One region of the Plantactinospora sp. DSM 117369 genome, then DNA from elsewhere that is predicted to be linked to it. Evidence: riboswitches for the same ligand, from Rfam matches in the RefSeq annotation. Region 1 holds a riboswitch; the other holds the start of a gene.
What was found. Region 1 has a riboswitch for S-adenosylmethionine ahead of thrC (threonine synthase). Riboswitches for the same ligand answer to the same signal wherever they lie in the genome.
Positions count from the first base shown of each region.

Region 2: another riboswitch for S-adenosylmethionine. It lies ahead of ACSMXO_RS15325 (ABC transporter substrate-binding protein); the one in region 1 lies ahead of thrC (threonine synthase).

Region 1 covers NZ_CM132446.1:624,085-634,284, reverse strand. Annotated here, with positions in the region: gene ACSMXO_RS02935 (GNAT family N-acetyltransferase) at 1-293, shown strand, start outside; gene paaN (phenylacetic acid degradation protein PaaN) at 353-2,026, opposite strand; gene ACSMXO_RS02925 (GNAT family N-acetyltransferase) at 2,091-3,107, opposite strand; gene thrC (threonine synthase) at 3,520-4,815, opposite strand; SAM riboswitch class I at 4,829-4,945, opposite strand; gene ACSMXO_RS02915 (dienelactone hydrolase family protein) at 5,133-5,876, shown strand; gene ACSMXO_RS02910 (DUF6295 family protein) at 5,909-6,187, shown strand; gene ACSMXO_RS02905 (ABC transporter permease) at 6,210-7,022, opposite strand; gene ACSMXO_RS02900 (ABC transporter ATP-binding protein) at 7,019-7,957, opposite strand; gene ACSMXO_RS02895 (S24/S26 family peptidase) at 7,954-8,835, opposite strand; gene ACSMXO_RS02890 (PqqD family peptide modification chaperone) at 8,832-10,200, opposite strand, start outside.
Region 2 covers NZ_CM132446.1:3,471,599-3,481,798, forward strand. Annotated here, with positions in the region: gene ACSMXO_RS15285 (NAD(P)-dependent oxidoreductase) at 1-327, shown strand, start outside; gene ACSMXO_RS15290 (SgcJ/EcaC family oxidoreductase) at 395-916, opposite strand; gene ACSMXO_RS15295 (MarR family winged helix-turn-helix transcriptional regulator) at 1,038-1,565, opposite strand; gene ACSMXO_RS15300 (nuclear transport factor 2 family protein) at 1,916-2,320, shown strand; gene ACSMXO_RS15305 (CG0192-related protein) at 2,563-3,216, opposite strand; gene ACSMXO_RS15310 (cytochrome P450 family protein) at 3,341-4,546, shown strand; gene ACSMXO_RS15315 (amino acid ABC transporter ATP-binding protein) at 4,574-5,419, opposite strand; gene ACSMXO_RS15320 (amino acid ABC transporter permease) at 5,412-6,206, opposite strand; gene ACSMXO_RS15325 (ABC transporter substrate-binding protein) at 6,289-7,170, opposite strand; SAM riboswitch class I at 7,507-7,597, opposite strand; gene ACSMXO_RS15330 (ThuA domain-containing protein) at 7,738-10,200, opposite strand, start outside.

The sequences.
Region 1 (10,200 bases):
TCGTCGGGCACGCCGGTGGCCAGGCGGCACCCGGTCAGCCGGGCGTCACCGTCGTCTTCGCCGTCTACCTCACTCCGGCCTGGCGGGGCAGCGGCCTGCTGGCCGCCCTGGTCGAAGCGGTGGCCGACTGGTCCAGGGCGGTCGCCCGGCCAGAGCTCCTGCTGGAAGTGGTGGTCGGCAACGACCGGGCGGTACGGGCGTACGAGCGGCTGGGCTTCGTCGACACGGGGGTACGGGTGGCACACCCGACCGTCCGCACGCTCCGCGAACTACAGATGCGCCGGACCGCCTGATCTCCGGCGACGGTGGAAGGGGCCCGACCGGCGTGGCAGGAGCCCCCACCGCTGCCGGGTCAGCTGTGCCGGCGGGCCTGGACCACCCGGAACCGATTGGCGACGTAGGCGCCATCGGTCAGCGCGGCGTTCGCCGCCGGGTTGGCGCCGGTGCCGTGGAAGTCCGAGAACGCCGCCGACTGGTTGACGAAGACCCCGCCGGTGAGGTTGCAGGAGAGATGCACCCCGGTCTCGATCGCCGCGTTCTCGGCCGCGTCCAGCACGGCGGAGTCCGTCGAGTAGACCGCGGCGGTCAGCGCGCCGCGCTCGCCGACGGTCTGCCGCAGGATCGCCAGGCTGTGCGGGGTGGAGTCGGTGGCGATCACGAACGAGATCGGCCCGAACCACTCCCGCCCGTACGTGCCGAGATCGTCGGCGCCGAGCTTCGCGATCAGCGGCGTACGCACCACCGCGCCCGGGTAGTTCGGGTGCTCGACCGGCCGGGACGGCAGTACCGGCTCGCCGATCCCGGCGACCTCGTCGAGCCGGGCCAGCACGCCGTCGTTGACGATCGCGCCGATCAGCTCGACCGCGCGGGCCGGGTCGCCGGTGAGCTTGCCGACCGCCCCGGCGATGCCGGCGGCGACCTCGTCGACGCTCTTGTGCCCCTGGTCGGTCTCGATCCCGTCACGCGGCACCAGGATGTTCTGTGGGGTGGTGCACATCTGCCCGCTGTAGAGGGTCAGCGAGAAGCCGATGTTGCGGCACATCCCGGCGAAGTCGTCGGTCGAGTCGACCACGATGGCGTTGACCCCGGCCTTCTCGGTGTAGACGGCGGCCTGCCGGGCGTTCGCCTCCAGCCAGTCGCCGTACTCGGTGGAGCCGGTGAAGTCGACGATCTTCACCTCGGGGCGGAGCGCCAGGGTGGAGGCGAGTCGCTCGCCGGGCGCTTCGGGGGCGAGCAGCATCAGGTTCGGGTCGAAGCCGGCCTCGGCCAGCACCTCGCGGGCGTACCGGACGGTGATGGCGAGCGGCAGCACGGCCCGGGGGTGCGGCTTGACCACCACCGGGTTGCCGGTGACCAGCGAGGCGAAGAGTCCCGGGTAGGTGTTCCAGGTCGGGAAGGTGTTGCAGCCGATCGCCAGCGCCACGCCGCGCGGCACCACGTGGAAGTTCTTGGTCATCCGCAGTGGGTCGCCCTTGCCGGCCGGCTTCTCCCAGGCCGCCGTCGCCGGGTGCCGGGTCATCTCCTGGTACGCGTAGGCGAGCGCTTCGAGGGCCCGGTCCAGCGCGTGCGCGCCACCGGCCTGGAACGCCATCACGAATGCCTGCCCGGTGGTGGCGTGCACCGCATTGGTCAGCTCGAAGACGTGTCCGTGCAGCCGGGCGAGGATCTCCAGGCATACCCCGACCCGGGTCTGCGGCCCCGCGTCCCGCCAGGCCGGCAGCGCGGTCGCGGCAGCGGCCAGCAGCACCTCCGGGTCGGCGTGCGGGTAGCTCACCCCGAGGTCGATGCCGAACGGGCTGGCCTCGGTGGCCACCCAGTCACCGGTGCCGGGCTGGTCGAGCGGGAACTTGCCGCCCAGGTACGCCCGGAACGCCGCCTCGCCCTCGGCGGCGGCGGTCTCGCCGTAGACCCGAGGGCTGGGTGACTCGGGGTAGGCGGACCAGTAGGAGCGTTCGGTGATCGCGGTGAGTGCCCGTTCCAGGGTGTCGGCGTGCCGGGCGAAGAAGGGGTGCGGGGTCTCCGTCATCCCGCCATCATGCCGCACCGGCCCGGCCCGTCCCAGCCTCCGCACCGGGGGTGGACGCCGCCGGTCAGAGGGTCGCCTGCCAGGTGTTGAGCCCGGCGACCGCGCGGAATCCCAGCGCCTCGTTGATCGAGATCATGTAGTCGTTCGACGCGGCGTTGTAGGTGTCGATGACCCGCAGCGCCGGCTCGTGCGCCCGGATCTGCCGCAGGTTGTCGATCTTGATCACGGTGCCGAGGCGGTGCCCCCGGTGCGCCGGCTCGACCAGGGTGATCTGCTGGAACGCGTGCCAGTCGCAGCCAATGTTCATGCCGATCCCGGTCCAGGCCACCAACCGGCCGGTCGCGTCGTGCCGGGCGCCGCTGTTGTACCAGTACTGGCCCCGATCGTGGTAGCCCTGCTCCATCTCGCGCAGCCGGGTCACCTCCGGCCTGGCCGCCTCCCAGGTCAGGTCGCCGATCGGCGCGTCGCTGACCAGGCGGCTGTCCAGGTAGGCGACGTCCTCGGCGTACTCCTCGGGGGTCGCGCCCTGCCAGCGCACGATCGAGTAGCCCTCGGCCCGGGCCAGGCCCTCGGTCAGCAGCCGGTCGAGTTCCGGCTCGTCCAGGGTGGTCAGGTCGAGCCGGCGGCGTACGTCGGCCAACGCCGGCTTGGCACCCAGCGCGGCGGCGAAGGCGTCGCCCGGCATCGTCGGGGCGGCCTGCGGGCTCATGTTCGCCACCTCGCCGATGATCCGTTTGCGGCCCTCGTCCCGGGCCACCCGCACCGCGTACTCGTAGAGGGCCCGGCCGACGCCCCGGCGGCGGTACTCCGGATGGACGGCGAGCGTCAGCCCGGCGTTCTCCAGGTTCTCCCGCTGCGGCAGCGAGACCGCCAGGTAGCCCACGGCCACCCCGTCGAGATAGCCCAGCGCGTGCCGGTCGTCGTTACCGGGCCAGGGGCGCCGGAGCCCGGCGAAGAAGCGCTGCCGGGGCAGCCTCGGCACGTCGGGCTGGTCGGTCGCCCGGGCGGCGGCCTCGATCTCGTACGCCCGCTCGGTGGCGGCGACGTCGGCGACGTCCAGGGGAGTGACCACGATGTCCATGCTCTGGAGGGTGCCGCTTGCACGAACCGGGCGCGACCGAATATCGGGGAACCGTCACCCGGGTCGATGGATCCGCGTTGAGCCAACGGGCGGGCGATGGCGGCAGCCCGGCCGGGGAGAGAGTTTTGGTCGGGAGGACGCCCGCACAACGCCTCCGGCGTCGGGTCGTAAGAGCTTTGAAAGTCTACGGCGGTGCGTCCTCCCGCACGGAGCATCTTGCGACGTGCAGATGCAGCCGTCAAGCCCTCTACCGCGTGTTTTCGTTACGGGCGGCAAAACAGCAGCTACGCACCGCATCCGTACCACCGGGTCCACCGCTCGTCCGGAGAACCCGAACGATCTAACCTGCAAGTTGCACGTGCATCTGCCCGGGCAGGCCCGGGCAGATGCCGAAAAATTCTTCCCGAAAAATTCAGCCGAGCAGGCCGGCGTCCCGGGCCGCCCGCAGCGACGGCTTGACCCGGTACGTCGGACCGACCTGCGCCGCCACCGCGTCCAGCGTCTTGAGGCCCTCGCCGGTGTTGTAGACGACCGTCTCGGCGTCCGGGTCCAGCCGGCCGCTCGCCACCAACTTGCCGAGCACCGCCACCGTCACCCCGCCGGCCGTCTCCGCGAAGACCCCGGTGGTACGGGCCAACTGCCGGATGGCGGCACGGATCTCGTCGTCATCGGCGTAGTCCATCCAGCCGCCCGTGCGGCGGACCGCCTCCAGCGCGTAGAGCCCGGCGGCCGGGTCACCGATGTTGAGCGACTTCGCGATCCCGGTCGGCCGGACCGGGGTGATCACGTCGGTGTCGGCGTGCAGCGCGACGGCGATCGGGTTGCAGCCGGCCGACTGGGCGCCGAAGACCTTCCAGCCGTTGGCCGGGGCCTCGACCAGTCCGATCTCGACCAGCTCGCTGAACGCCTTGTCGATCTTGGTAAGCAGCTCGCCACTGGCCATCGGGATGACCACCTGCTCGGGGATCCGCCAGCCCAACTGCTCGGCGACCTCGTAGCCCAGCGTCTTGGAGCCCTCGGCGTAGTACGGCCGGACGTTCACGTTGACGAACGCGGTGTCCTCGAACTCGTCGGTCTCGACCAGCTCGCCGCAGAGCCGGTTGACGTCGTCGTACGAGCCGTCGATGGCGACCACGTCGCCGCCGTAGACGGCGGTGGTCACCACCTTGCCCTGCTCCAGGTCGCCGGGGATGAAGACGATCGACGGCACCCCGGCCCGGGCCGCGTGCGCGGCGACCGAGTTCGCCAGGTTGCCGGTCGAGGCGCAGGCGAACCGGGTGAAGCCGAGGCCACGGGCGGCGGTCAGCGCCACCGACACCACCCGGTCCTTGAACGAGTGGGTGGGGTTGGCGCTGTCGTCCTTGACCCAGAGCGGCGCCCGGATGCCCAGCTCGGCGGCGAGGCCGGCGGCCGGGACCAGCGGGGTCAGCCCCGGATCGAGGGTGACCCGGGTGGTCGGGTCCTGGCCGGTCGGCAGCAGCGCGGCGTACCGCCAGAGGTTCTTCGGGCCGGCCTCGATGTCGGCCCGGGTGACCCGGGCCAGAGTCGCGGCGTCGTAGCCGACCTCCAGCGGGCCGAAACACTCGTAACAGGCGTGCTGGGCGACCAGCGGGTATTCGGTGCCACAACCGCGGCAGACGAGGACGCGGGCCGGGTTGGGGGCCACCGGGCTGGTCTGGCTGGGGGTCGCGTCGATGATCGACGTCATGGCGATTGCCGTCCTCTCATCTTTCCCTGGCGCCGCACCGCGCGGCGGGGACGGATTTGGCACCTGCTCCGCCGTGGAGTGGTTGCCGGGGCGTCATCGGGCCGTATCCCTCAGCCCCTCTGGATGAGGTATGAAGTTGTGCCGCCAGTCTACGGGCACCGGGAGCCACTGTCCCGGGTCTCTTCCCGGTGTGAGCAAGATCCCCGCGCCGGGCCGCCGGACCGCCGCGGACCACCGGCTGAAATAGTTATCCCAGGCTAACGAAACTTCGGTGCGGCCGGCGGTGACAGTCCGGCCGGCAGGACGGGAGCGCGACGTTGCAGGACGCGATGCAGGCCGGGACGGTCCGGATCACCGGGGCGGGCGGCGACGAGATCGAGGCGTACCTGGCCCAGCCCCTCGGACCCACGCCGCGCGGCGGGGTGGTGGTGATCCACCACATGCCCGGCTACGACGAGGCGACCAAGGAGATCACCCGCCGGCTGGCCAGCTACGGGTACGCGGCGATCTGCCCCAACCTCTACTCCCGGGAGGCGCCGGGGGCGAGCCCGGACGACGCGGCGGCCACGGCGCGGGCCGCCGGCGGCGTACCGGACGACCGGCTGGTCGGCGACGTCGGCGGCGCGGCCGAACACCTGCGCGGGCTGCCGGGGTCGAACGGCCGGGTCGGGGTGATCGGGTACTGCTCCGGCGGCCGGCAGGCGTTCCTGGCCGCCACCCGGCTGCCGCTGGACGCCGCCGTCGACTGCTACGGCGCGTTCGTGGTCGGCGACCCGCCGGAGAGCTTCCCGCTGGCGGTGAAGCCGCTGCTCGACCAGGCTGACAGGCTCTCCTGCCCGCTGCTCGGGCTCTTCGGCGCCGAGGACCAGTACCCGTCGCCGGCCCAGATGGACGAGCTGTCCAGGGAGCTGACCCGGCTCGGCAAGCCGCACGAGTTCCACACCTTCGCCGACGCCGGGCACGGCTTCTTCGCCGTCGACCGGCCCGGCTACCGGCCGCTGGCCGCCACCGAGGGCTGGCGGCGGGTCCGGGACTTCTTCGACCGCCAGCTCGGCGCCTGACCCCGTTCCGCCCCGAGCCAGAGGAGGCCGGCATGTGCACGTACGTCACGGTGAAACGCGAGGTCGACGGCAGCGGCAAGGGTGCCGACGGCTGGTTCCCGGTCAGCCACACCTGCGTCTACGTGGACCATCCGACGCACGCCCCGTACGCACACACCCTCAACATCGACTTTCTGAACCCGGCCGCCGGCCCGGCCGCCCGGGTCGCGGTCGAGCTGACCGAGGAGTCCGCGCTCGCCCTGGTCGATGCGATCCAGGCGGCCCTGGCCGCCGCACCGGCCGGGCTGGCCAGCCGCGACCAGAAGGTCTGACGGTGAGCCTGGCGGCGTCACCTCAGAGCGCCCGGGACTGCCGCACCAGGGCCCGGCCCACCCCCGCCACCGCGACGACGCCGACCACCCCGAGCAGCAGGAAATACGGCCAGGCGCCGGGGAACCCGCGCAGCAGCGCCTCCCGGAGCGCGGTGACGCCGTAGCTGACCGGGTTGACGTCCGCGAGGATCCGCTGCACCGTACCGAGATTCTCGATCGGATAGAACGACGGGCTGGCGAAGAGTCCCAGCGGGGCCAGCACGTTCACCAGCACGGTGAACCGCTGTGAGTCCTGCACCACGGTGCCGAGCAGCAGGCAGAGCGCGTTGAACGCCAGCGCGGCGAGCAGCGCCCCGCAGAGCAGCGCGGCCCAGCGGTCCGCCGGCCAGCGCCCGCGGAACAGCGCCGCCGAGGCCGCCAGCGCGGCGACCGTGTGGACGAACACCAGGGCGGAGCCGGCGAGCAGCTTGCCGGCGACGTACTGCCAGCGGGTGAGCGGGTACGACCACAGTTCCAGCGCCATCCCGTGCGCCCGCTCCTGGACGAACGCCGTACCCGAGGTGGTGGCGGCGGCCAGCAGCGCGGCGAACATCAGCGCGGGTACCACGAAGTCGGGGTAGCCGACCCTCTCGCCCCGGTAGGTCACCGTACCGAGCAGGTCGGCGAGCGAGGTGGCGACGAGTGCGATGTAGACGGCGGTCGGCACCACCGCGAGCAGCAGGTTGCTGCGGTTGCGGGTGAGCAGCAACCACTCCCGCCGCAGCGTCGCGGTGAATCCGGAGCCGTGCCAGGGCGGCGCGGCGGTGTCGTCGTCGGCCAGGCCGGACAGGCTCACCGGATGGTCACCTCCGATCGGGTCAGGGCCACGAAGGCCTCCTCCAGCGAGGCCGTGGCCAGCTCCACGCTGTCGACCGGGATCTGCTGGTCGGCCAGTTCGGCGAGCAGCCGGGGCAGCCGCCGCCGCAGGTCCGGCCCGGTCAGCACGATCTCGTTTCCGCTGCGGGCCGCGGCCAGGCCCAGCCGCAGCGCCCCGGCGGCGATCGCCGGCCAGCCGTCCACCGATCCGCTCCGCAGCACCGCCCGCGCCTCGCCGCGTTCGTCCCGCAGATCCGCCGGAGCGCCGTCCCGGATCATCCGGCCCCGGCACAGCACCAGCACCCGTTCGGTGTTGCGCTCCACCTCGTCGAGGTAGTGGCTGGTCAGCACGATGGTCAGCTCGTGCTGCCGGCGCAGCTCGTTCAGGCCGGCCCAGACCCGGCGCCGGCCCTCGACGTCCAGTCCGGCCGACGGCTCGTCCAGCAGCAGGACTCTCGGCACCCGGAGCAGGGCCCGCACCAGCTGGAGCCGGCGCCGCTGCCCGGCCGAGAGGGTGTGCACGAGCTGGTCATCGCTGCCGGCCAGCTCGAAGGCGCCGAGCAGTTCGTCGGCCCGGGACCGGGCGCGGCGCCAGGGCAGGCCCCGGAACGCCGCGGCGATCCGCAGGTTGTCCCGGACCGTCAACATCAGGTCGAACGGCCCCGACTGGTGCACCACCGCCACGTCCCGCCGCGCGCCGGCGTCGGGCTGGCGGCCGTGCACCAGGATCCGACCGGAGCTGGCCGGGCAGGCGCCGCAGACCAGTTTGAGCAGGGTGGTCTTGCCGGAGCCGGCCGGGCCGAGCAACCCGACCGCCTGGCCGGCCGGAACGTCGAAGGTCAGCCCGTCGACCGCCGGGGCGGCGACGCCGGGATACACCTTGACCAGGTCGGTCGCGACGATCGCCGGGGTCACGGCGCACCGTCGAGCGCCGGCTCCGGGGATCCCGGCAACGGGGGTACGCCCAGCGTGGCGAGGATGATCCGGATCTCGCTCTCCGGACCCGCCTCCCGCAGTGGCGGGCCGGTCCGCAGGTGGTGATCGACGTCGTCCGGGGCGATGAGCGGCTGCGCGTCACCGGGCCCGGCCTGCGGCGCGACCGTGCCCCGGCCGGCGGCGCCGGGCAGCGCCGGCGAGCCGAACCGGCAGCCGAGCACGATGTCGAGCCGCTGCGCCGGGCGGCTCGGGCCGGCCAGTCCGGTACGTAGGTCGTCGACCGGGCGTACCGCGGCCGGGGAGATGCCCACGGTCACCCCGCCCAGCGCGTCGAGCGCGTCCAGGGCTCGGCGTACCCGGTCCGGCAGGGCGGAGCCGGCGGCGAGGTGGCGTACTCGGACCAGGGCCTCCGGACGGCGGCTCCCCGGCACCGGAAGCTGGTGGTCGGTCTCCGGTACGGCCCGGGCCGCCGCGCCGACCAGCCAGAGCGTGACGCCGTCCGGCGGCGGGAGCGGCGGCCAGCCGACGGCCGGGGCACCCGGGAGCCGGGCGGCGACCTGCGGCACCCGGCCGAGCAGTGCCGCCCGGGGCACCGGCGGGTCGTACAGCGGCAGGTTGTCGCCGGCGGTCAGCAGGTGCTCCGGCAGCCGGGCCACCACCCGGTGCACCACGATCCCGTCGCCGTGCTGGTACGCGACCACCTCGCCGGGGCGGATCTGGTCGAACTCGACCGGCTCGACGACGACGGTGCCGCCGGAGAGCACCGGCAGCATGCCGGAGTCGGTGACCGGTACCCGGGCCAGTCCTCCGGCGGCGAGGGTCGCGCGTACCAGGTCGGCGAAGCCGCTTCCGCTCACCGGTCGCCCTCCGCTCCGGCCGGTCCGGACGGCTCGGCCGCCCGAAGCAGGTCGCGGGCGTGCAGCAGCCCGACGAACTCGCGGACGTCCCGGGCGACGGCCTCGCGTTCCCGGCCGTCGTCGCCGCCGAACGCGTCGGCCAGGTCACGCACGACGGTCTCCACGGCGCTGCCGGCGGCGAGCCGACGCCAGATCTGCGCGCCGCTCGCGTTGAGCGTCTGGAACTCCCCGTCGGCCGGGTTGTAGAGCCGGACCTCCTCGTCGTCGTCGACCCAGACGATCCCGGAGTTGATTCCGACCGTCACGCGGCACCTCCCAGTCCGGTGGTCAGCAGTGGAAGCGACCGGCATCCTCCGGACGGCGGGGTCCGGGCGTGCCGGCCGTCGGCGGACGGGTGGGGCGAACATCTCGCGCAGCGGCTGGTTCCGCAGGTTGCCGGCCGGGTGCGGCGGGCCGGGGACCGGCTCGCGGGGATAGACGTCGCCACGCGGGTCGACGTGGATGTCGATGCCGCGGAGCCCGCAGTCGGCTTGGACCGAACACGAGGGAACCGCCCTCGGGCCCTGGCTGAGGGCCTTCCGGGCCACCGGGCTCGTCCAGCCGGACCGCCGCGCCGCGAGCTGGTACTCCCCGCCGAGGTACTCCCAGCCCAGGTGGGGACCGCCCGGGCCGCCCCGTTCGACGGCGGTGTGGCTCATCATCCGGATCCGGCTGAACTCGATGCCGTCCAGGAACGCCATCAGGTCGTCCAGCGCGGCGATGTTCTCCGGCGACACCACGTGGTCGATCGCCGGTTTGACACCGGCCGCGTTCAGCAGGGCCAGCCCGCGTACGGTCCGCGCGACCGTGCCCTCGCCCGGAGCCGTACCGAGCAGCTCGTGGCCGCCGCCGTCCAGGCTGACGGTGATGCTGGCGAAGGTGTCGGCGATCCGCCGGGCGGTGCCGGCGTCCCGGATCCGGGTGCCGGTCGTGACCAGGTTGACCCGCAGCCCCCGACTGCGGGCGAGGTCGGCCACGTCGAAGAGATCGCGCCGCAGCATCGGTTCGCCGCCGGTCAGGATCAGCAGCTCCGCGCCGAGCTCGGCGATCTGGTCCACCAGGTCGAGGGACTCCGCCGGTTCCAGCTCACCGGGGAGCGGGTGGGCGCAGGAGGCGGGGCGCTCCCGGCAGGGCGGAGGGCAGCCCTCGGTGATGGCGTAGCGGACCGCCCTCAACCTCGGCTCGGCCGGCCGGACCCGGGGCACCCGGCCCGGCAGGTAGACCAGCCAGTTCAGCACCAGGGTGCCGAGTTGGCGTTCGAGACGGTGCCACTCGCCGGGCACGGTGGATCCGGACGGTGGGGCGGCCCCGTCGGCGAGCGCCCGC
Region 2 (10,200 bases), 2.8 Mb from region 1:
GCGGGCTGGGCCCACGCGGTGGCGGTGGCCCGGGCGGAGGGGATCAACGCCCGGGATCTGGCGCCCTTCGCCATGGGCATCGGCGCGATCCTGCCGCCGATCTTCGAGGGTACGGCGGCGCAGGTGGCGGACGGCAGCTACTCCGGCGAGGACAACCCGATCACGTCGGCGGCCTCGACCATGGCGCACATCGTGCACACCTCGGAGGCGCACGGGATCGACGCCAGCGTGATGCGGGCGGTCGAGGGCCTGACCCGCCGGGTGATCGGGCTGGGCCACGGCACGGACGGCTTTCTCCGGGTCGCCGAACTCCTCGGTCGCCGCTGAGGCGTGTGCCGAAGTCGGCGCCGGGGCCGTTCGACCTGGCGGACCAGCTTCGATTCAAGGCACACCCTTACTCGCCGGCCTGGACGCGGGTGTTCTGGAAGGCCGCGATCAGCCAGCCGTCGGGGCCGTTGGTGGCCACGAAGGTCTGGATGGAATCCTCGCCCATCGGAGCGATCTTGCCCCTGGTGTGGAAGATCGCGACATCGGCGGAGAGGAAGCGCAGGTCGACGATCCGCGCTTCGACCTTGCTGTTCTTCAACACACCGTCGAACGCGGGCTGAAGCAGGTCGACGATCGCCTGCCGGCCGGCAGCATGGGTGCCGCGAAAGTCGATCAGATCGGCGTCGGCGGTGTGGTACGAGGCGTACGCTGCGGCGTCACCCCGCGCCCACGCCTCGTTGATCTTGTCGAGCAATCCCCGAACCTCGGTCTCGTCGGCTCCGGACGCCGCTCCCGCGCCGACACTCGCAGACGGTGGCACCGACCTGTTCCGCTCTCCACCGTTGTCCGAGCCACAGGCGGCCAACGCGGCCACGGCGATGACCGATGCGACGACGAACTGACCGAACCGGAAGCGTCGTACGTGCATGACTGTCCACCTCCATTGACAAGTAGCGACGGCTTCTGCCGTCTGCCGCTCAGTCAAGCGATTCGCTGCTGCAAGCAGCAAGTTCTTGCAGCAGCTATCCGGGGTAGATCAGGGTGCTCCCCTAGCGCCCTCCGGGAGACTCGTCAGCGGGCGGTCGCCGGGCCCGGCGCCCCCGGGTGGCGTGCTGCCGGCCCCCGGTACGCAGGTTGACAGTCTCGGCACCGGCATCCCGGCGGCCCTGCCGCAGGAACTCGAGCAGGAACCGCAACTCGGCGTCGGAGTACTGGCTGATCTGCCGCTGCCAGCGAACGTTCAGCCGCTCGTAGTACCCGGCGACCCGCGCGACCTGCTCCGGGACCACATGGATCACGACCCGCCGACGGTCCGCCGGATCCGGCTCCCGCCGCACGTATCCGGCACGTTCGAGCCGGTCCACGAGGCGGGTCACCGCACTCGTGGTCATTCCCATCAGATCGGCCAGCCGCCTGACCCCGGCCGGTCCGGTCTCCAGCAGTGCGGCCAGCCCGTGCACATCGGAAACCGACAGGTCGAGCTGATGAGCGACCGCAACCTGAAATCGCACCGCGGCGGAGATGTAGCGCGGCATCTCCTCCACCAACCCACCGATCAGCTCATCCCGGCCCTCCACCGTCCACCCCTTCCGACTCCGGCCGCATGGCCATCGCCTCGACCGTAACGATCAAACGACAACCAGCGCAGTCCGGCGTACCAGCGGAAGTGTCGCGCACGCCGGTGACACGACGTAGCCGACAGCCGACCGCGCTGATCGCGGAGAGGACGTCTCGCCGAGGATGTTTCCGGCGATCTTGGTGTAAGAGCACTGAAAGGTCGGCGAAAGGCAGGGATGCGTATAAATAGCTGGGCAGTTGGGCCGCTTGACGTCGAGCGGTCCGCACAGCCCACTCTCCTCCTGGCGGGGCGGTGCGGGGAGATGGTCGTGGGCGCCCGGGCCGGACGACGGTCGGTAGGCTGGGGAGAGTGACCCTCACCCACCGGGAACTCTTCGAACGGTACGTCTACGCCGGTGCGATCAGCCGGGACCCCGAGGCGACCGCCGCCCTCTTCACCGACGACGGTGAATACGAGGCACCGCTGGTGCCGGAGGGTCATCCGCTGCCGCGCCGGCTGGCCGGCCGGGAGGCGATCCGGGCCGGCATGGGCGCGTACCACCGGGAGCCGGCCTACCAGGGTACGGTCGACATGGCGGAGTCCGGGTACGTACTGCACGACACCGCCGATCCCGACGTCTTCGTCGTCGAGATCGACACCGCCCTCGTCGGGCCGACCGGGCAGCGGACGACCATGTCCCTGGTGCAGATCTTCCGGATCCGCGACGGCCGGATCGCGAAGCTCCGCGACTACTTCCCGCTCCCACCACAGTGAACCTTTTTCAACCTGAACCGCGGGGCGCTCGCGCCCCGCGTTCGACCTCGCGGTCCACCGGACCGCAAGGGGAGGTTGAAAAAGGTTCAGCCGTCCGGGGGCGCGTGGCGACGCTCGGCCCGCAGCCGAACGGTCGACGTCGGCGCTCGGCTTCGCCGCCCGTGCAGAGTTGCACAGCCCGGAGGGCAGGGCCGGACTGGGGCCACCGAAGGTCCCGCCACGACCGGCTCGGCGGCCCGGGCTCAGCGCGGGACGGCGTAGGCCAGCGGCAGTGGGGTCGGCTGGCCGGGCCAGGTGGCGGTCAGTGTGGCGCCGATCGGCGTGACGCCGGTCAGCACGTCATCCCCGGCTCCGGGGCGGCGGGCGACGGCGAGTTCCACGGCGTCCGTGACGATGGTCGTGTGCCCGTCGTCCTCGACCACCCGACGGATGACGTGCACCGACGGCACGGTGCTGCCAGGGGTGCCGCTGCCGGTCACGGTCATGCTCGGCTCGCGGCCCTCGCGTACCCCGTCGACCTCGAAGAACTCCTCCGCCTGACCGCCGCCGGTGACGATCGCGCCGGCCAGTGCGCTGGCATAGACCGGGTCGCCGCAGGCGTCGTACACCCAGCGGCGGCCGAGCACCGAGTGCTCGGCGGTGCCGATCAGCCAGTCGTCGCCGCCGGGCAGGGGTCCGGCGCGGTAGCTGAGCGGAACCTGGTGCACCGGCCCGTCACCGGACCTGACGAGCATGGTCTCGATCCCGACCGCTCCGTCCGGGTCGTCGAACCGGAAGCTCGCGACGCGGACGACGTGGGCGGGGGCAGACCCCTGGTACCAGCGCCGGCCGGGCAGCCAGTCCGCCAGGAGTTCGAGTTTGCCGGGATGTAGTTGGGCCCGGTGCAGCAGCGCCATGCACAAGATCGTAGCCCGCTCGGGCCGGAGATTGGCCGGCGGCGGGGCCCTGTGCACGGCGCCGACGGTGGCAGCATAGGAGGTAGCCCGGATCCGCTCCGGCTGCCGGGCGTCCACTCGTCGGATGGGGGAGACGATGTCGACCGCCGTTGCCAATCCGTTCGGATCCACCGCCGATCTGCACCGGGTGCTCGCCGAACTCCGCCGGGACAGCCCCGTCGTGGAGGTCGAACTGCCGACTGGCGCCACCGCCTGGGTCGTCACCCGCTACGAGGACGCCCAGCGGGCGCTGAGCGACCCCCGGCTGGCCAAGACCACCTCGGCCGGCGGGTTCAGCTATCGGGGCATGCTCCCGGACGACGTGGCCCGGGCGGTGGGCCGGCACATGCTGGCGCAGAACCCGCCCGACCACACCCGGCTGCGTCGGCTGGTCTCCGGGGCGTTCACCGCACGTCGGGTGGCCGCGCTGCGCCCCCGGATCGAGGAGCTGGCCGAGCAGTTGCTGGACGGCATCGCCGACGCCGAGCAGGTGGACCTGATCGATCGCTTCGCCTTCCCGCTGCCGATCCAGGTGATCTGCGAACTGCTCGGGGTACCGGCCGAGGACCAGGCCGACTTCCGGAGCTGGACGGACGCGATCGTCACCGGCCCGATGAACCCGGCCGGGCTGCCACCCGCGCTGACCGCGATCGTCGGTTACATCCGTACGCTGCTGGCGGCCAAGCGCGAGTGCCCGGCCGACGACCTGCTCTCCGCGCTGATCGCCGTGCACGAGCAGGGCGACCGGCTCACCGACGACGAACTCGTCTCGATGGTCTACCTGTTCCTGATCGCCGGGCACGAGACCACGGTCAACCTGATCGGCAACGGCATGCTGTTGCTGTTGGCCGAGCCGGAGCGGTGGGCCCGGGTGGTGGCCGAGCCGGAGCTGCTGCCCGGGACGATCGAGGAGGTGTTGCGCTACGAGGGCCCGGTGCAGAACGCTTCGTTCCGGACCGCGATCGAGCCGGTCGAGCTGGGCGGCCGGACCATCCCCGAGGGCGCGTCGGTGCTGGTGGCCCTGCTGTCCGCGAACCGGGACCCGGACCGGTTCCCCGAGCCGGACCGGCTGGACCTCGACCGGCCACCCATCCCCAACCTCGCCTTCGGGCACGGCATCCACTACTGCCTCGGTGCACCGCTGGCCCGGCTGGAGGGGCAGATCGCCTTCGGCGCCCTGGCCCGCCGGTTTCCCGACATGCGCCTCGCGGCGCTGCCGGAGGAGATCGGCTGGCGGTCCAGCCTGCTGCTCCGTGGCCTGTCGGCACTGCCGGTCAGGCCGCGCGGCTGACCGGGGCCGTTCGGGCGGCTGACCGGGTCACAGCACCTGGGAGAGGAACTGCCCGAGCCGAGCGCTCCGCGGATCCTCGAAGAGCTGCGCAGGCGGGCCCGCCTCGACCACCCGGCCCCGGTCGAGGAAGACGACCTGGTCGGCGACCTGCCGGGCGAAGCCCATCTCGTGGGTGACGACCAGCATCGTCATGCCCTGGCCGGCCAGCTCCGCCATCAGCGAGAGCACGCCCTTGACGAGTTCGGGGTCGAGCGCCGAGGTCGCCTCGTCGAAGAGCATCACCCGGGGCGACATCGCCAGTGCCCGGGCGATGGCCACCCGCTGCTGCTGGCCGCCGGAGAGCCGGCCGGGTCGGACGTCGGCCTTGTGCCGCAGTCCGACCAGGTCGAGCTGGCGCAGCGCCAGCTCGGTGGCCTCGTCCCGGGAGAGCTTCTTGAGCTGCCGGAGTGCGAGCGTGACGTTGCGCAGCACCGTCATGTGCGGGAAGAGGTTGAACTGCTGGAAGACCATGCCGATCCGCTGGCGCAGCGCGTCCGGGTCCTGGTCGAGCACGCTCACGCCGTCCAGCAGTACGTCGCCCCGGTCCGGCTCCAGCAGCCGGTTGACGACCCGCAGCAGGGTGGACTTCCCGGACCCGGACGGGCCGATGACGCAGGCGGTCTCGCCCCGGCCGATCTCCAGGTCGATGCCGCGCAGCACCTGGTGCCGGCCGAACGAGAGGTGTACGTCCCGGGTCGCGACGCTCACCGACTCGTACCCGGGACCGGTCCCGTCCCCGGTCGAGCCGGCCGGAGTCGGCGAACCGACGGGCGGTGTGGCCCCGACGGCCGACGCCGACCGGATGGATGCGGTCGGACGGAGAGACTCAGGCATGCCGGGTTTCCCTTCCACCGGTTGGTAGCGCGGTCTCGCCGGCCAGCGCCACCGGATCGTCGGAGTCGGATTCCGGGCCACCGGCCCGGCCCTCGCGCAGCCGCCGGTCGACCCAGTTCACCAGGTGGGTCAGCGGCACGGTGATGACCAGGTAGAACAGCCCGGCGAGCAGCAACGCGGACTCGTTGCCGGTGTTCGCCGCGTAGTCCTGGCCGATCCGGAACAGTTCCCGCTGGCTGGCCACCAGGCCGAGGAAGTAGACCAGGCTGGAGTCCTTGATCAGTGCGATGAGCTGGTTGACCCAGGCCGGCAGGACCCGGCGTACGCCCTGCGGGATGATCACCAGGCGCATGGCGGCGCCGTGCGACAGGCCCAGGGCCCGGGTCGCCTCCAGTTGGCTGGCCTCCACGCTCTGGATGCCGGACCGGAAGATCTCCCCGATGTACGCCGCCGCGATCAGCGACAGCGCCAGGATGCCCAGCGGATACGGGTTGGGACCCCACCAGGCGAGCCCGAGGGGCGCCAGCCCGACCCCGATCAGCAGGATGGTGACGGCGGCCGGCAGCCCCCGGAACACGTCGGTGTAGATCCGGGCCGGCCAGCGCAGCCAGCGGGTCCGGGCCAGCCCGGCCATCGCCAGCAGCATGCCGAGCAGCGTCCCCAGGATGGCCGAGAGCAGCGCCAGCAGCAGCGTGTTGGGCAGCCCGACCGTGAGCATCTCGGGCAGTGCCTCGCGCATCGACTCCAGGTCGAAGAAGGTCTCCCACAATGTCGCCAGGGTCTCCATGGCCTCACCTGTCTCGGGGTCCGGAGCCGTCGGCCGACCACGCGGTGCGACCGGCCGACGGCTGTCTGCGGTGCTGGCCGGGTCAGCTCGCCGGGGTGGCGGCCGGGCTCGTCGGCCCGGCCTTGACCGGCGGGTACGTCACCGTGCCGCTGCCCGGCTTGAAGCTGGCCGGCACCGGCCGCCCCGGGTAGTACCGCTCCTGGAGGCGGGTCCAGGTGCCGTCCTCGATCACCTGGTCGAGGGCTTTGTCCAGCGCCTCGCGCAGCGGGTCGGCGCCCTTGGCCACCGCGAACGCGGTCGGCGCCGAGCTGAGCTGCTTCTCGGCCAGTACGATCTTGCCGCCACTCTCCTGTGCGGACTTCTCGCCGATCTCGGCGGGCGCGATCCAGGCGTCGGCGGTCTTCGCCTTGAGCTGGTTGATCGCGCCGTTGTAATCGGGTACCCGGACCGGGTCCAGGCCCTCCTTGGTGGCGTAGTCGTCCTGTACGGTGCCCTGCACCACGACCACCCGCTTGCCCTTCAGCTCGCCGAAGCTCCTGATCGGCGAGCCGGCCGGTACGTCGAGTCCGAAGTAGCCGAAGTCGTACCCGTTGGTGAAGTCGACTGTCTTCTTCCGCGCCTCGGTGATGGTGATCGACGACGAGCCGGCGTCGAACTTGTGGTTGTTGACCTGGGCGAGCAGCGCGGAGAACTCGGTGCCGACGAACTCCACCTTGAGGCCCAGCCTGCCGGCGACGGCGGTCATCAGGTCGTTGTCGAAGCCGGTGAACTTCCCGTCCTTCAGGTAGACGTTCGGCGGGGCGTCGGTGAGCGTGCCGACCCGCAGGGTGCCGGGTTGCAGCAGGTCGTACGGGTTGTCGGCGGCGTCGCCGGAGGAGGAGCCGCCGCACGCGGCGACCGCGCCGAACAGCGCGACGGCGGCGACTCCGGAGAGGAGACGGGTGGCGAGAGTATTGATCCGCATTGTACTGAAACTCCAGGAAATATCCGGCGACGATGGGCCGACAACTGCCCCGACCGGTCAGGTCACGAGCAGTGCAGGACGACGTCGCTCAGGGGGTGCTGACGAGATGGTCGGATGCCGCCGACCGGCGGTCGCGGTCAGGCTGAGGCCCGACGGGTCGGGCTGAGGCCCGACGGGTCAGGCTGAGGCCCGACAGGTCAGGCTGAGGCCCGACAGAGCGCCGAGGCCCGACAGAGCATGGTGCTGGTCCGGCAGAGGTCGACGTGTCGACGCCACCGGTGCCAGGTGACATGCAGCCGGCTCGCCCGCCCGGCTTGGATGCTGCGCACTGCGAAACCTCCATCGGTCCTGGCGGTAGCACCCGCACCCACGTGGGGGGTTGCTGCGACGTCGACGAGCCAGGTCTCTCGGTCGCTCTGGATGGCCGGTGATCAGCCTACTCAACCGGGGCCCCGACGTTCCAACTGGTCAGGGCCGGGATGGCTGTGGTGCTCGCCACCTGTTAGTGCCGAGGGAGGACATCCGGGTCCGGGTGGGCCGCCACCGCACGGCCCACCCGGTGATCCGTCAACTGACCGTAATCGTAAGGTGACTCGACATGGTCGCCCCGGCGCTGTCGGTGACGGTCAGCCGGGCGGTGTAGGTGCCCGGCCGGGCGTACGCGTGGGTCGCCGACGCGCCGTGCACGACCGGAGTGTTGTCGCCGAAGTCCCAGGCGCGGTCGGTGATCGTCCGCCCGGCCGCCGCGGTGGCCGTACCGGTGAGCGCCACCGACAGCGGCGCGGTCCCGGTCCGTGGGGTGGCGGTGACCGAGACGCTGCCGCCGGTCTCCCGCTTCACACCCGCCCCGTTGAACCGCAACCAGTCCAGCGAGAGCAGGTCGGGGGTGCCACCGGTCTGCGCCGGGTTGGTGAAGACCAGATAGAGGGTGAAGGTCCCGCCCGGGTTGGCCAGGTTGACCGTCGGGGAGACCACGTTGTCCCAGCCGCCGGTGCTGCCGACCGGCATCGTGCCGAGCAGTTGCCCGGTCGGCGAGCCGGCCCGGAACTCGATGCTGCCGCCGCCGCTGCCCGAGCTGACCCCGGCGGTGACCGAGCCGATCCCGGTCAGGTTCACCGGGCCGAAGCTGATCCACTCGCCGTGGTCGACGTCGCCGACCCGCCGCCCGGCCCGGGCGGTCGCCCGGTCCAGCACCTGGATCCCGTTCGAGGCGTCGAAGTGCTCCGCCTCCTTGCTCTTGGTCTGCAATTCGTGCCGGACCGAGCCGACCAGCGCCGGCACCCCGCCGGGGCCGCCGCCGTCGGTGTACTGGGCGGTCAGCACCGTGTAGAGGTTCTGGCCCGGGCCGTGCCCGTCGCCGCCGGCCGGCTCGGTGCCGAGCGAGCCGGAGCAGCCGAGGTAGTTGTCCATCGGGTGGCTGTGGCTGTCGTGCCCGAGTTGGGTCTGGGTGACCACCCGGGCGCAGTCGACGGTGCTCTCCTCCGGGTCGGTGACGGTGACCGCGTACGGGATCTGGTCGCCGAAGTCGAAGAAGCCGCCGTTCGGCACGTTCAGTGCGACCGTCGGCCGGGTGTTGCCGACCGTGATCTGCACGGTCGCCACCGAACTGTGCCCACCCGCGCTGCTCACCGTCAGTCGGGCGGTGAACCGGCCCCGGTCGGCGTACGTGTGCGTCGGGTTCGCCGCCGTCGAGTCGGTGTCACCGTCGCCGTCGAGATCCCAGGCGTACGTGATCGGCGAGCCGTCACCGGAGGCCGAGCCGGCGCTGGAGAACCGGACCGTCAGCGGCCCCGGGCCGTTGTCCCGGTCCACGGTCAGCTTCGCCACCGGCGGGCGGCCGTTCGCCACGTAGTCGATCCGGTAGATCCCGGCCCCCTCGTTGCTGCCGCCCCGGCCGCTGCCGCTGCCGACACCGAAGTCGATCACGTAGAGCGAGCCGTCCGGGCCGAACTCCGCCTCGAAGGGCTGGATCCAGCTCATGTCCGCGAAGATCCCGTTGATCGACTGGAGGTCGCCGACCCGGGTCGGCCCGAACCTCGGGTCGGTGAAGGTCTGCGCGGTGTCGTGCGTCGACAGGGTCTTCCACCACTGCCGGGTCAGCTCGTAGACGATCCACTTGCCCTCGTAGTACTCCGGGAACTTCGTCGGCCTCGGGTTGGCCGGGTCGAAGTCGTAGACCGGGCCGCTCATCGGGCCGCCACCGCCGGTACCCAGCTCGGGGAAGCGGGCCGAGGCGGAGTAGGCGTACCAGACCAGGGCCGAGCGGGCCGCCGGCAGGTTGGTCAGCCCGGTGTTGTTGGGGGAGTTGTTGACCAGCGCACCGCAGTCGAACTTGGGCCCCGGGGTCGAGGTCGCGAAGTTGTAGTCGTTGAACGGCACGTTGTCACCGGTGCAGTACGGCCAGCCGTAGTTGCCGGCGCTGGTGATCCGGTTGAACTCGACCGTTCCCTCCGGACCCCGGTTCGGGTCGGCGGCCCGGGCGTCCGGCCCGTAGTCGGCGACCAGCAGCGCGTCGGTCAGCGGGTCGACGGTGATCCGGAACGGGTTGCGCATCCCCATGGCGAAGATCTCCGGCCGCGTCCGGGCGGTACCCGGGGCGAAGAGGTTGCCGGCCGGCACCGCGTACGTGCCGTCGGGGCGGGGGGTGATGCGCAGGATCTTGCCCCGCAGGTCGTTGGTGTTCCCGGCGGTCGCCTGCGCGTCCCAGGCCCGCCGGCCGGCCCGCTCGTCGATCGGGGTGTAGCCGCTGGACTCGAAGGGGTCGGTGTTGTCGCCGATCCCGGCGTAGAGGTTGCCGTGCCGGTCCATGGTCAGCGACCCGCCCATGTGCGAGTTGGCCCGCCCCTCGCCCCGGTAGGTGGGGATGGTCAGCAGCCGCTTCTCGCTGCTCATCGCGATCGCGTCGTCCGCGACCGTGAACCGGGACAGGTTGAGCTGGTTGGCGGTCTTGTCCGACCAGAGCAGATAGATCCAGTTGTTGGTGCCGAAGTCGTTGTCCAGGGTCATCCCGAGCAGCCCGTCGGACTGGCT